4 regions of the Aliivibrio sp. S10_S31 genome follow, and region 1 is predicted to be linked to each of the others. Evidence: predicted binding sites of a transcription regulator. Region 1 holds the regulator's gene; each other region holds the start of a gene.
What was found. The regulator CRP, encoded in region 1, controls carbon source genes, mostly activating them, when cyclic AMP is high. The targets are predictions, from matches to a motif close to TGTGANNNNNNTCACA.
Positions count from the first base shown of each region.

Region 2: the regulator CRP is predicted to act here: its motif matches at 2,289-2,304, upstream of HC728_RS00300 (NupC/NupG family nucleoside CNT transporter).
Region 3: the regulator CRP is predicted to act here: its motif matches at 2,067-2,082, upstream of ectA (diaminobutyrate acetyltransferase).
Region 4: the regulator CRP is predicted to act here: its motif matches at 1,926-1,941, upstream of HC728_RS05925 (NupC/NupG family nucleoside CNT transporter).

Region 1 covers NZ_JAAUWR010000003.1:163,984-167,602, reverse strand. The annotation lists gene hslU (HslU--HslV peptidase ATPase subunit) at 1-1,299, shown strand, start outside; gene HC728_RS03735 (OsmC family protein) at 1,382-1,786, opposite strand; gene crp (cAMP-activated global transcriptional regulator CRP) at 2,032-2,664, shown strand; gene HC728_RS03725 (DUF1338 domain-containing protein) at 2,739-3,533, opposite strand; gene astD (succinylglutamate-semialdehyde dehydrogenase) at 3,545-3,619, opposite strand, start outside.
Region 2 covers NZ_JAAUWR010000001.1:61,639-65,257, forward strand. The annotation lists gene HC728_RS00295 (glucosaminidase domain-containing protein) at 1-865, shown strand, start outside; gene HC728_RS00300 (NupC/NupG family nucleoside CNT transporter) at 997-2,202, opposite strand; gene HC728_RS00305 (LysR family transcriptional regulator) at 2,473-3,408, opposite strand; gene HC728_RS00310 (class I SAM-dependent methyltransferase) at 3,470-3,619, opposite strand, start outside.
Region 3 covers NZ_JAAUWR010000016.1:73,853-77,471, reverse strand. The annotation lists gene HC728_RS14340 (ectoine synthase) at 1-110, opposite strand, end outside; gene ectB (diaminobutyrate--2-oxoglutarate transaminase) at 125-1,390, opposite strand; gene ectA (diaminobutyrate acetyltransferase) at 1,411-1,956, opposite strand; gene HC728_RS14325 (LysE family translocator) at 2,321-2,938, opposite strand; gene HC728_RS14320 (LysR family transcriptional regulator) at 3,045-3,619, opposite strand, start outside.
Region 4 covers NZ_JAAUWR010000005.1:64,721-68,339, forward strand. The annotation lists gene HC728_RS05910 (peptidoglycan DD-metalloendopeptidase family protein) at 1-78, shown strand, start outside; gene rpoS (RNA polymerase sigma factor RpoS) at 133-1,098, shown strand; gene HC728_RS05920 (DUF2301 domain-containing membrane protein) at 1,238-1,801, opposite strand; gene HC728_RS05925 (NupC/NupG family nucleoside CNT transporter) at 2,189-3,403, shown strand; gene HC728_RS05930 (anaerobic C4-dicarboxylate transporter) at 3,476-3,619, opposite strand, start outside.

The sequences.
Region 1 (3,619 bases):
TTAGATAGCCATATTATTGGTCAAGATAAAGCAAAACGTTCAGTTGCCATTGCACTTCGTAACCGTTGGCGTCGTATGCAACTTGCTCCTGAGTTGCGCACAGAAGTAACACCAAAAAACATTCTGATGATTGGTCCAACAGGTGTCGGTAAAACCGAAATCGCTCGTCGTTTAGCAAAACTTGCAAACGCACCTTTCATCAAAGTTGAAGCAACTAAATTCACTGAAGTGGGTTACGTTGGTAAAGAAGTAGAAAGCATCATTCGTGATTTAACCGATGTTGCTATTAAAATGACGCATCAACAAGCGGTTGAAAAAGTAAAATTCCGAGCTGAAGAGCACGCAGAAGATCGCATTCTAGATATCTTACTGCCACCAGCTCGTGACGCTTGGGGTAATAATGAAGAAGGCGATAACGATTCTGGTACACGACAATCTTTCCGTAAAAAATTACGCGAAGGTAAGTTAGACGATAAAGAAATCGAAGTGGATGTTGCAGCACCTCAAGTTGGCGTTGAAATCATGGCTCCTCCAGGTATGGAAGAGATGACAAACCAACTTCAAGGTATGTTCCAAAACCTATCAGGCGGCAATACAACCAAAAAGCGCAAGATGAAAATCGTTGATGCACTTAAAGCGCTAACAGAAGAAGAAGGTGCGAAGCTGGTTAACCCTGAAGAGCTAAAAGAACAAGCTATCTTCAATGTAGAAAACCACGGTATCGTGTTTATCGATGAAATTGATAAAATCTGTAAAGGTTCAAACTCTCACTCTGGTGATGTATCTCGTGAAGGTGTTCAACGTGATTTACTTCCATTAGTAGAAGGCAGCACGGTTAGTACTAAACACGGCATGGTGAAAACCGATCATATGTTATTCATCACTTCAGGTGCATTCCAAATGGCAAAACCATCTGACTTGATCCCTGAATTACAAGGTCGTTTACCAATCCGTGTTGAACTTGAAGCGCTAACAGCAAATGATTTCAAACGCATTTTAACTGAACCTAATGCATCATTAACTGAGCAATACATTGCTCTATTAGCGACCGAAAATGTAAAAGTTGAATTTACTGAAGATGGCATCAGTCGTATTGCTGAATCCGCATTCCAAGTAAATGAAACCACTGAAAACATCGGTGCTCGCCGTCTACACACAGTGATGGAACGACTAATGGAAGAGATCTCTTATGATGCTTCTGAAAAAAATGGCGAAAGCTTAATTGTTGATGCTGAGTATGTAAGTTCACGCCTAGGTGAGCTTGTTGCTGATGAAGACCTAAGCCGCTTCATTCTGTAATCTCTCATAGCTTAAAAATAAAGCCTCGCAAGGGTTAACTTGCGAGGCTTTTTAATATTAACTCACCCTGTAGTTCTAAAGTTTAAGCAGAGATAATTTCCCATGAGTGCGTCATTTTTACGCCCTCACCAAGCATTAAACATACAGAGCAATATTTCTGTAATGAATCCGCAGTGACTCTCTCGACAACCGTTGAATCTAGGTTGTTACCTGTTACTTCAAAGTGAATATTAATGTAAGTAAACAACTTTGGTGCAGTTTCACGACGCTCACTAGATAGCTTAGCAACGCAAGCTGTGACTTCTTGATTTGCCGATTTAAGTCCATCAACAACATCAACAGAACTGCATCCTCCAGCAGCCATTAAGACCATTTCCATCGGACTTGGTGCTTTTTCTCCCCCATTACCATCCATAACAATAGAGTGACCTGATTGAGATTGACCTAGAAAAGACAATCCCTCAATCCATTTAACTTCAGCGTTCATAAAAGCCTCTTTACTACTTAAAAGGAAAACTCGTGATCCATTTCACGAAACTGTGCCCTTGGTCGCACAATTCATACGATCAAAGTCAAGAAATCAATTGCGAAACAAGGTATGATTTTGTTAATTATCTCAACGAACATGCAGCCTTGTTCCGATAACCATATTGTATAGGCCAAACTGATATTTGGCTCAGTTATTTTAAAATGGACATCGCCTACTTGGCAAACGCAGAGGAAGTATAAAGTATGGTTCTAGGTAAACCTCAAACAGATCCAACATTAGAGTGGTTCTTGTCTCACTGTCACATTCATAAGTACCCTTCAAAGAGCACGCTAATTCACGCGGGTGAAAAAGCGGAAACTCTTTACTACATTGTAAAAGGTTCTGTTGCTGTACTTATCAAAGATGAAGAAGGTAAAGAAATGATCCTTTCTTACCTAAACCAAGGTGACTTCATTGGTGAGCTTGGCTTATTTGAAGAAGGTCAAGAGCGTTCAGCGTGGGTTCGTGCGAAAAGCCCTTGTGAAGTAGCAGAAATTTCATTCAAGAAATTCCGCCAACTTATCCAAGTTAACCCAGATATCCTAATGCGTCTTTCTGCGCAAATGGCAACTCGTCTACAAATCACTAGCCAAAAAGTAGGTGACTTAGCATTCCTAGACGTAACAGGCCGTATCGCTCAAACGCTACTGAACCTTGCTAAACAACCTGATGCAATGACTCACCCAGACGGCATGCAAATTAAGATCACTCGTCAAGAGATCGGTCAAATTGTTGGTTGTTCACGTGAAACTGTTGGCCGTATCTTGAAGATGCTTGAAGAGCAAAACCTGATTTCAGCGCACGGCAAAACAATTGTAGTTTACGGTACTCGTTAATTTAACGTCGTTACCATAAGCAAATAAAAACGCAGCTCAATAGCTGCGTTTTTTTATGTCTAGAGATGACAGCTTTACCCGTCAGTACTTTCAAAGATTTTATCCGCAGAAGCCGCAACAAACCCTTTGTATAACTCACCATTTGGTAACTCATAGCGTTTAGCAAATTCGTAAAATCCACCAGGGATCTCAAACTCACCATCACTAAATTTAACCATCACTTTATCCGCCATTGTAGATGATTGCTCTAAACAAACCTCTGGAGAGCCTTTTACTTCTCCACCAACCTCATTAATACTAAATCCAGCATTACGTAAGTGCTGATTAACATCAACCACTTCATCAAAACCATCAAGTTGATTAACATACACGGTAAAATGATTCGCTCCATAACCATGAGCAGCTAACCAAGAAGCATACTCACTCTCTTTTGCTAACACCTTATATTCATCAAAACTTAAAGACCACGGTCTTCCTGAAGACAGAAAGTCACGAGTTGCAAAATAATGAGCAGGAACTTGTTCTACTAATGATTTAATTATGGTTTGAGCATCATCAGATAATTTTTCAACCAATAGCTCACTGATAAACACAAGTGGTGCATTAGGATCTGGGTGCTCAAAATGTTGCGCTTTCAATTTTTTAGCAATAAATTCATATTCATCACACGGTTTATACCCAATAGCTAAAAAGGGCGCGGCTAATGTGGATAAACCAACCTTAGGCAAATTAAACGTCCGCAAGGCAATATGATCATTTACAATATCACCACCACTGGATAGCAATTGATGCACTTGGTCTGCCGATGGCGACAAACGTGTAATATAGTCTTGCCATAATGATGAAAAAAGTGTGTTTACATTATTCATTTTCAGCACTCCTACAAAGTTAAACCTGGAGATAATTGCTCAGGAATCTCACATGCATCACCTTCCATTGATGCCATCGGATAAGC
Region 2 (3,619 bases), on a different contig from region 1:
TCTGCTTTTTCTCATCTCTTCAATTTGCTTAGCCGATACAACACTTCCGTTATCGCCAGAAAAGATAAGCTCACCCTACCCTAATGTAAAAGTGACTTCTCTTAATTCAGCGCAATCTCTTATCAATGAATTTAAGCAGCATCAATATCAATTAGCTAACGTAATTAAAACGGAACAAATCCCAACGTTCTTTGTTGAAAACCTACCGGATGATTTAAATTCATTACCAGTTCAAGAAAAGATTTCAGGATTTATTCGTTTATTACTTCCTACCATCATTGAGGTAAATAAACAGATAAGTGCAGTTAGACATGACGTTATTACGTTGTCGAAACAACCTAAAAGCGAATGGTCGAAAACGGAAACGGTATGGTTACAGAATTTAATGACATCTTATGATATTAAATCAAACACCATTGACGACCTACTCTTACGCCTTGATATTATTCCTGTTGGAATGGTATTAGCACAAGGGATTGATGAAAGTGGCTGGGGAACAAGCTATTTCGCCGTTAAAGGCAATGGATTATACGGTGAACATTTATCATCTAAAGGTGGTAAATACTTAAGTACTCCTGGTGGGCACGTAAAAGTAGCAGCATTTGATAATTTATTCGCTGGTACTGCACGCTACATGTATAACTTGAATACCACATCGGCTTATAAAGATCTTTGGAAACTACGTCAACAACTACGCGCAGAAGGGAAATTATCAGGTTATGAGCTAGTCGAGTCTTTATCTCACTACTCTACCCGTGGTGAAGCTTATGTTGAGAATCTGCAAGCATTAATTAAGCATCATAAATTAGATAGTTTTGATCAGGTGACATTTGATAGCTCAACGCCAGTTCGAGTGAGATTTTAGAATTAGGGACTAGGGACTAGGGACTAGGGACTAGGGACTAGGGACTAGGGACTAGGGACTAGGGACTAGAAAAAATAAAGGTTGCGACTTTATGATCGCAACCTTTTTTTATTTCAAATTTAATAATTAACTTAAAGTGACAAAATCACACCGGCAATCGCTGCACTCATTAAATTAGCTAATACACCTGCGGTAATCGCTCTGAAACCCATTCTCGCAATAAATGAGCGACGTTCAGGAACAAGACTACCTAAACCACCAATCAAAATTGCCATGGTTGAAATATTTGCAAAACCGCACAAAGCAAATGTAACTATCGCAACAGAATGTGGACTTAGCTGATCTTTCACTTCCATTAATTGAATAAAGGCAACAAATTCATTTACCACGATCTTATTACCGATTAATGAACCAGCAAGAATTGCTTCATTCCATGGCACACCTAAAATGAAAGCAACAGGAGCAAACAAGTAACCAAGAATTAATTCAAAACTAAGTTTGATACCAAAGATATCACCAACGTGTCCTAGTAAGCCGTTAAGTAAAGCAATCACACTGACAAACGCTAATAACGTCGTACCTACCGCAACAGCGATACGCAAACCAGACATAGCACCATCAGCTAATGCTTCAAATACATTAGTTGCATGATCAATCTCAACAGACGTGATCTCATCATCATTATTTGCTTCATCACCCGGTGGAACCATCATCTTAGCCATTAATAATCCTGCTGGTGCAGACATGAATGCAGCAGAAATAAGGAAATTAAGATCCACACCTAATGAGGCGTAACCAACCATGGTTCCGCCAGCTACCGAGGCTAAACCACATGTCATTACAGCAAAGAACTGAGAATCGCTCATGTGCTTTAAGTAAGGTTTAACAACAAGTGGAGCCTCAACCATGCTTACAAAGATGTTAGCCGTTGCTGCAAGTGATTCTGCGCGTCCTGTACCGAGTAATCGTTGTAGTCCACCACCAATAAAGTTAATTACTTTTGGCATGACTCCAATATGATAAAGAGCTGAGATAAGAGCAGAGAAGAAAATGATGATACCAAGAACATTAATGGCAAATACAAAGCCTACTTTTCCTGTTGCTAAACCACCAAATAAAAAGGCAATGCCTTGCTGGCCGTAATCAATCACACCTGACACACCAGCAGTAACTGAATTTAATACTTCTTTACCTGCAGGAACATACAGAACCAATAAAGCAAAGATAATTTGTAATCCGAACGCCAAAGAGACGGTTCTAAGAGGGATATTGCGGCGATCTGTCGAACACAAATAAGCAAACAGTAGAATGGCAAAAATACCAAGTAAAGATGTCATGATAGAAACCTATGCTATCGAAAATGAGTCCGCATTCTAATCCGCAAAGGTTTGCGTGCAAGTCGACTTTGCTATCACTCTGTTAATGAGACGCAGGTCACATTACGTGCAGTAATTAACTGATTGATTTCTTGTAATAAAAACAATCAGAAATACGATTGTTTCCATATGGAAAAGATATTTATTTCATGGCACATAATCGCTGTAACTCATTGATTAAAAAGGCAACAATTTAAAGTATAAAATTCAATCAATGAGGAATAGCAAACGTTACAATTTCACTCGCTTCATGAGCGCTTTATCCCAATATGGCGGTTGTCCTATATGTTCACGTAGAAAATCGATGACCGCACTTATCTTTCTTGGAAGGTGTTTTCGACTTGGGTATACCGCATAAATTGGCATTTTCTGACTTGCTTTCCAATCCGGTAATAACTGAATCAGTTTGCCATCATTAAACTCATCAGTTAGCAAATAACTGGCTAAATAAGCAATTCCCCATCCAGATATAGCCGCATCTCTCACGGCTTCTGCTAAATCAACTCGATAATTGCCAGACACTTTTACACATAACGCCTCATTTCCTTTACTGAAATCCCAATGGCTGTAGTCACGATGACGACTCTGGTAAGTAAGGCAATTATGCTCAACAAGATCTAAAGGATGATGAGGTACTTTTTTATCAATGAGGTAATCAGGAGATGCAGCTAAGACAAAATTAGAGTCAGCTAATCGCTGTGCTACATAACCTTCTGGTAAGTCTTCGAAATTGGTTACCCACAAGTCTAAACCATCTTTAAGCATATCAGCTCTATGATCAAATAAACGCACTTCAACTTGCAAGTCAGGATATTGATGACGCAGCTTATCAATGGCTGGAATAATATGCATAGTGCCAAAAGATTGAGATAAGCCTAAACGTAAGATCCCAGTCACTTCATCACGTTCATCATCCATAATGGCGCTGGCTTCTGTCATTGCACTGTATATCTTCTCGCAATACAAAAAAAACTGCTGACCTGCATCCGTTAAAGTGAGTGAACGCGTGGTTCTATGTACTAATTTTACATTAATGGTTTCTTCAAGAGCTCCGAGCTGCTTACTGACATGTGACGTTGATACGCCCATTTGCTTTGCTGCAGCAGTAAAACTCCCAGCTTTAGCTAAGGCGTAAAATATCACCATTTGGCTGGCTCGTTCATGCATCTATCTGCTCCTCAAACTCAAAGAAAAATTGGGGCGCAGATAGTAACACTAGATGGTAAAGCTAAGCTAATTTTTGGCATTTTATAAAAATAAAATTAGGATTCTTTGAAAGGTAATCATAACGCTCAGGAGACATATCTTTAACTACCTCAGATACCTTTCCTTCAGATACTTGTGTCACAACTAAACCAGATTTTGTTATCGCTTCAAT
Region 3 (3,619 bases), on a different contig from region 1:
AAAGAGAAGCCCATGTTGTCATTTTTTAATAACATTCTTACGCTTTCCCATGTTTCAGATGCTACACGTCGTTCGCTGTCGCGACATTCATCTAATGTTCTTACTATCATCGTATCTTCCTTGATTAAGATGCTTTTTTAAAATGTTTTGCTGCAATACTATCAACTGCGTCTTCAAAGATAGCCAATCCTTGGTCTAACTCTGATTCAGTAATGGTTAATGGACAGAAGAATTTAACCACTTCGTCATCAGGACCTGCGGTTTCAATTACCATACCGTTTTCAAAGCAGGTTTTTGCGATATCACTTGAGATGATGCCGTCTTTACATTCAATGCCAATCATCATGCCACGGCCTTTCTGTTGAACAAATAACTTAGGGTGACGTTTAATGGTGCGAAGGATTACGTCGCTGACTTTGTTAGACGATTGTTTGATGTGGTTTTCAAAGTTATCGTTCGCCCAATAAATTTCAAGCGCTTTTGCTGCAGTAATAAAGGCATGGTTGTTACCACGGAAAGTACCGTTATGCTCACCGGGTTTCCACTCATCTAATTCAGGTTTAAGTAAAACAACCGCCATTGGTAAGCCGTAGCCACCAATTGATTTTGATAGAGTTACCATGTCTGGTTTAATACCAGATGACTCAAAACTAAAGAAAGTACCTGTACGCCCACAACCTGCTTGAATATCATCAACAATCATTAGAATGTCGTTGGCTTTACAGATCTTACTTAGACGTTGTAGCCATTCGTTTGAAGCGACGTTTAAACCGCCTTCACCTTGTACGGTTTCTAAAAGTATCGCAGCTGGTTTATCTAAACCGCTTGAATTGTCAGATAGCATGGTCTCAAACAGGTTAAGTCCATCGATATCAGCATAACCTTCAAAAGGAATGCGTGTAATATTGTTTAAGCTAAAACCGGCACCTTGGCGATGGTGTTGATTCCCCGTTGCCGCCAGTGCTCCGGCTGTACAACCATGAAAGCCATTAGTGAACGCGACAATATTGGTTCGGTTAGTGACTTTTCGTGCCAGTTTTAAAGCGGCCTCAACAGCATTGGTTCCCGTAGGTCCCGTGAACTGTACCTTGTACTCTAGGTTTCTTGGTTCGAAAATATAACGGTTCAGGGCATTTAAAAATGTTGCTTTTGCACTAGAGTGCATATCTAAGCCATGAGTGATGCCGTCGTTTTCGATGTATTCAAGTAAAGCTTGCTTTAAGACTGGGTTGTTGTGACCGTAGTTAAGTGATCCGGCTCCGGCAAGGAAGTCTAGGTAACGCTCTCCATTTTCAGTTTCTAGCCAGCTGCCTTTTGCTTTTTGAAAAACAACTGGGAAATTGTTTGAGTATGAGCGTACTTGTGATTCTTGCTTCTTGAAAATATTCATGATGAGTCCGTTTATGATTCCTATTTTTGTGAAGATTTTAGAGGGATACGATACAAATACTCTGTATCGTGCTTGCCTTTAAAGTGTGATTCTTTGTCTAGAAACGTGGTGATTTGCCCTTGATTTCCATATTGGGCATCAATTTTTTTAAATAGTGACCAAGAGGCGTTATTTTCCTTGGTTATTGTGGTTTCTATAAATTCGATATGCAGAAGGTTTTTTCGCTCTAAAAGCGTAGCTAGCATTGAAAACGCTAAACCTTTACCTCGGTAACGTGGGGAGACGGCGACTTGCCATATGAACAGCGTATTCGGTTCATCAGGTTTTTGGTACCCAGAGATAAAGCCAGCGAGATCGCCATCTTTCTCTGCCAAAACGCAGGTTTTACTGAAATGAGTAGCTTGAAGAAAATTGCAGTATGAAGAGTTGATGTCAAGAGGAGGACACTCGGTGATCAATGCGTAAACATCGTCACCGTCTGTCCTCGAAGGTTCTCGAAAAATCCATTTTTTTGTTGTGTCAGAATCCATATCTGAACACAAGATTCTGGGCGCTGCGATAGCCATATGTAAATACATATCCTTTGTACTCTAATTAAATTCCTTTTTATTATGGGCATTTTTAGCAGTTAAAAAGCAAATTAATGGTGCGAAAAAGACGATTAAACCCAATTAAATGCGACTCATATCACGCTTAAGCTTGGTTGCTAAAATTATAAATAGAGAAATAGATTAGTTCTCTTAGTATCTTTAAGGGTTTGTTGGAATGGGAAATACCCCAATAGTTGGAGAATCAGTAGCACTGGCAGTAGAAATTGATCAACGTTTAAATCGCTAATCTATTTTTGATTAAAATAAGCAAATATTGAAGTGATAAAAAAAGGGGTGAAGCTACGATAGCTTCACCCCTTTTTTTGATTTTAGACCAATATTAGTTAGTCATTGCTAACTTAGCGCCAAAGCCCATTAATAAAGAGCTTAAACCGTATTTTAAGAGGTTTGAGAATGCTTTGCTCTCGGCAATAACCGTTCTGAATTTTGCAGCGAAAACGGCAACGCAAGTAAACCATAGCAAAGCGATAATAGCGGTTGTGATACCAAGCATTCCGAACATTAAAGGTGATGATGTCTCTGGAGTTAAAAATTGAGGAATAAAAGCAACAAAGGTCAAACACACTTTTGGGTTGAGGGCATTGGTTAGAATACCTTGGCGAAACACTTTTATATCAGATGTACGATTAGTGGTTTCTACTTGGCCAAAACCGCCTTTTGCTGTGAACATTTTAAATCCGATATAACACAGGTAAGCGGCACCTATGTATTTAATTACCATAAACGCGGTTGCTGAAGAGAGCAGTAGTGCACTTAAGCCAACAACAGCTAAAAAGGTATGAAAAAGAACACCTGTGGCAATACCCACAGCGGCATAAACCCCTGTTTTGGCACCACCGCCTAAGGCTCTTGAAAGAACGTAAAAGAAATCGGCGCCGGGCATCGCACAAAAGGCGAACATCCCTGCGATAAAAAGAAGATAAGTTTCAATGCTCATAAATAATTCCATGTACTGCTGCATTTGGTATTAAGGGCTATGATTAAGCCCATTTTCATATGTGAATCATGGGTAATTTACTGCTTATTTTGAACGAAAGAAATCATTATTCTGAGACTTCTAATAAATAGTCCTCAACTTGTTCTGATAACCAATCAATAATCACACCACGGGGCATGGTAGTCTTTGTCATTTCAGCGAAAGATTGCCAGTTCATCGCACGATTATGTTTAAGAACCTTTAAAGTGCCATCGCGTAAATGCTCATTAATTAATAGCGCGGGAACGGACGACCAACCTGTTTTGTCTAATACAGCATCACGTAGGTGCTCATAAAATGTAAGAGCAATGTATTTACTGGATGTTGGCTCAAACACCATTAATTCATCATCATCAATGTAGTTAAGAATGATTTCAGTGTGGCTTTCTAGATCTGTTGGGCTTACTTTTCTTAGCTGACTTAATGGGTGCTCTTTATGTGCGACCGACATCATGCGAATTTGGCCTAACTCGTTTTGTTGAACATGCAGAAGTTGGCTATTGATAGGTAAAATGCCATACGCTACATCAACCACATTTTGTTCTACCATTTCTTCAAGTTCTGGTGATGGGGCAACGTAAATAGAGATACTGGTGTTTGGGAATTTACGACTCATGCGAGTTAAAATATCACGCCAAATGG
Region 4 (3,619 bases), on a different contig from region 1:
AGTACGAGCAGTGTACGTTTGCATTTTGAGATCCGCTTTAGAGGGAAATCGGTAAATCCACAGAGGTATTTACCATAAAAGGATGACATAGCTGAGTTGTAATGTCTTGCAGGCTCGCCATGGGGAGGCGCTATGAGTAAAAGCAATGCAGTAACTAAAGAAGTTGAAGAGTTCGATTTAGACACAATTAATGATGCTGAATTAACCAGTATTGAAGAAGAGTCTGAACGTCTTGAAGTAAGCAGTTCACAGAAAGTTATGGATGCAACGCAACTGTATCTTGGTGAAATTGGCTTTTCTCCACTACTAACAGCAGAAGAAGAAGTTTATTTTAGTCGCTTAGCCTTAAAAGGTGATGAAGCCGCTCGAGCTCGAATGATTGAGAGTAACCTTCGATTGGTCGTGAAGATCGCTCGTCGTTATAATCATCGTGGTCTTGCTTTATTGGATTTGGTGGAAGAGGGAAATCTTGGCCTAATTCGAGCTGTTGAAAAGTTTGATCCAGAAAGAGGCTTCCGATTCTCTACTTACGCCACATGGTGGATACGTCAAACCATTGAACGTGCCATTATGAACCAAACGCGTACCATCCGTTTACCTATTCATGTTGTAAAAGAGCTTAACGTTTATTTGCGTGCAGCACGTGAACTTTCTCAAAAGCTTGATCATGAACCAACACCAGAAGAAATAGCTGAAAAGCTCGATAAGCCAGTGAGTGATGTTAGTCGAATGCTGCGTTTAAATGAGCGTGTCGCTTCAGTCGATTCAATGGTGGCTGGTGAATCAGATAAAGCATTATTAGATATCCTTCCTGATACTAAAAATAGTGACCCAGAGTCAGAAACACAAAAGGATGATATTAATACGTCATTGGTGGGTTGGTTAGGGCAATTAAACCCTAAACAAAAAGAAGTTGTTGCTCGCCGTTTCGGTTTACTTGGTTATGAAGCTGCAACATTAGAGCAAGTAGGCGTTGAGATTGGTTTAACTCGCGAACGCGTAAGACAGATCCAAGTAGAAGGTCTACGTCGTTTAAGAGAAATCATGACGAACCAAGGATTGAATATGGAAACATTATTTGCCGTAGAAGAATACTAACTCACTTTTTAAATATACGTTTTAGTTAGTAAGAGAGCCCTAAGGTAACTTAGGGCTTTTTATTGCTACAAATCTTTGATGTATAAGTTGAGATAAGCGTAATTAGTCGCTATATAGTAAATCGATAGCGAGTGTAAGGTTAAATCTGGTAATTCGCTTTATTGCCGATATCAAAATGAAGGGGCATTCTCCATTTTTGAATAGCAAGAAAAATGAAGATAATTCCAGATAGAAATAAGCAAATAATAGCGATTAACCATACTTCGATAGCCAACATTAAAATGGATATACACAATAGAAAAGGGATGGCTTTTAGACCAATAACCTTAAAACAAAAGGATTCTTTAAGAGCTATACCTGAGAAGCAAGCACAGAGAAACCCAATAGGAAGCCAAATCAATTGTTCACTATCAATCGTGACGAGTAAAATCAAACCTATCCATGCAGCCCAAGTGATAATCAGCCTTACTTTTTTATCATAAACATGAAGATTAGCCCCACTCATCGCAGATGATACTGCGATTAAAGTTAATGAAAAATCCATTAAGTGAACGTTTTCTATAATGATTAATCCAATATCGTCAGCTATCGCAAAACTAAAAATGATAAGGGCGCTCCCAAAAAGAGTGATTCCGGTACGATATGTCACCACACTAAGCTTATCTAGCGCATCCAGTTTTTCGATATGATCAATACTCGCCATAATATTTCCTTTATCTTATTGTATTAATTTAGTTGATTATGTGTATTTTTGGATACTGTAGAGAAAAATAATTTATTTGTTTGTAGTAAATAGATGCTTCTGTTTTTTCAAATAAGTAAAATTTGGTGATTTATGTCACATAATTCGTGATTTTAAATCATCTATATGTATACTCCTTCTCCCAATACAAGCCGTCACAGGGATACAGTGAATGACCCCAAGGACTAGGACCAGCTACTGTTAAACAGCTTGTAAAGGGTAAACAATGAATATCTTTATTTCTATTATAACTTCCTCTTGGTGTAGTCATTCTTCACCGATCTCGTCATCTACGATGGCGGCTCCTTTTGTTTCTTCATTTTATTCTAAAATCTCATAGGCATAATTATGAATATTTTATTTAGCCTATTAGGCATGTGCGCACTGATTTTTTGTGCTTGGGTATTTTCAGAGAAGCGTTCAGCAATTAACTGGAAATTAGTATTTAAAGCCTTTTTATTACAACTCTCTTTTGCTGCTTTAGTATTGTATTTTCCTTTGGGGCAAAAAGCGTTAGCGGGATTAAGTAGCGGTGTTTCTAGCTTACTTGGTTTTGCCGATGAAGGGATAGCATTCCTCTTTGGTGATCTTGCTTCTTCTGGTTTTATTTTTGCTATTCGCGTCCTTCCTATTATTATCTTCTTCAGTGCTCTAATCTCCGCTCTATATTATCTAGGTATTATGCAAAAAGTGATTTCTGTTCTTGGTGGCGGAATTCAAAAATTCTTAGGTACCAGTAAAGTAGAATCTCTCGTTGCAACAGGTAACATCTTCCTTTCTCAAGGTGAATCTCCTCTTCTTATTCGCCCATTCTTAGCTCAAATGACTCGTTCTGAACTGTTCGCTGTAATGGCGGGTGGTATGGCATCGGTTGCCGGTAGTGTACTGGGTGGTTATGCTGGTTTAGGTGTGGAACTTAAATATCTGATTGCTGCAAGTTTTATGGCTGCTCCTGGTAGCTTATTAATGGCTAAGATTTTAATTCCTGAGCAAGAAACGCCTGTTGACCAACATGATGTAACCATTGATAAAAGTGAGCAAAGCAACGTAATTGATGCTCTTGCAAGTGGTGCAATGAATGGTATGAAGATTGCGGTTGCTGTAGGTACTATGTTGATTGCCTTTGTTAGTGTTATTGCAATGCTGAACAGCGGATTAGAAATGGTTGCTGAGTGGTTTGGTTTTGCTGGTATTACACTGCAAACCGTATTTGGTTACTTATTTGCTCCAATCGCATGGGTTATCGGTATTCCAAAAGCTGAAATGGTAATGGCTGGTTCTTACATTGGCCAAAAAGTGGTTCTTAATGAATTCGTTGCATTTATCGACTTTGTTCAGCATAAAGATCAGTTATCAGCATACAGCCAAGTAATTATTACTTTTGCACTGTGTGGTTTTGCAAACATCAGTTCAATTGCTGTGCAATTAGGCTCTATTGGTGTGATGGCTCCAGAGCGTCGTGCTGACGTTGCAAACATGGGCTTTAAAGCAGTATTAGCGGGTACATTAGCTAACTTAATGAGTGCATGTTTAGCTGGTTTATTCTTTAGCTTAGCAATGTAAAACATCGTTTATTGAAAATAAAAGCCCATGCAATGGTATTTGCATGGGCTTTTTTTGTAATGATGAGTAGAATTAACCAATCACAATTTGGCCTAAGACATAACCAAGAATACAGGCTGAAACTACACCGATTAAACCGACTGACATGAATGAGTGGTTAAAGTAGTACTTACCAATTTTAGTTGTACCCGAGCTATCAAAGTTTACGGTTGCAAT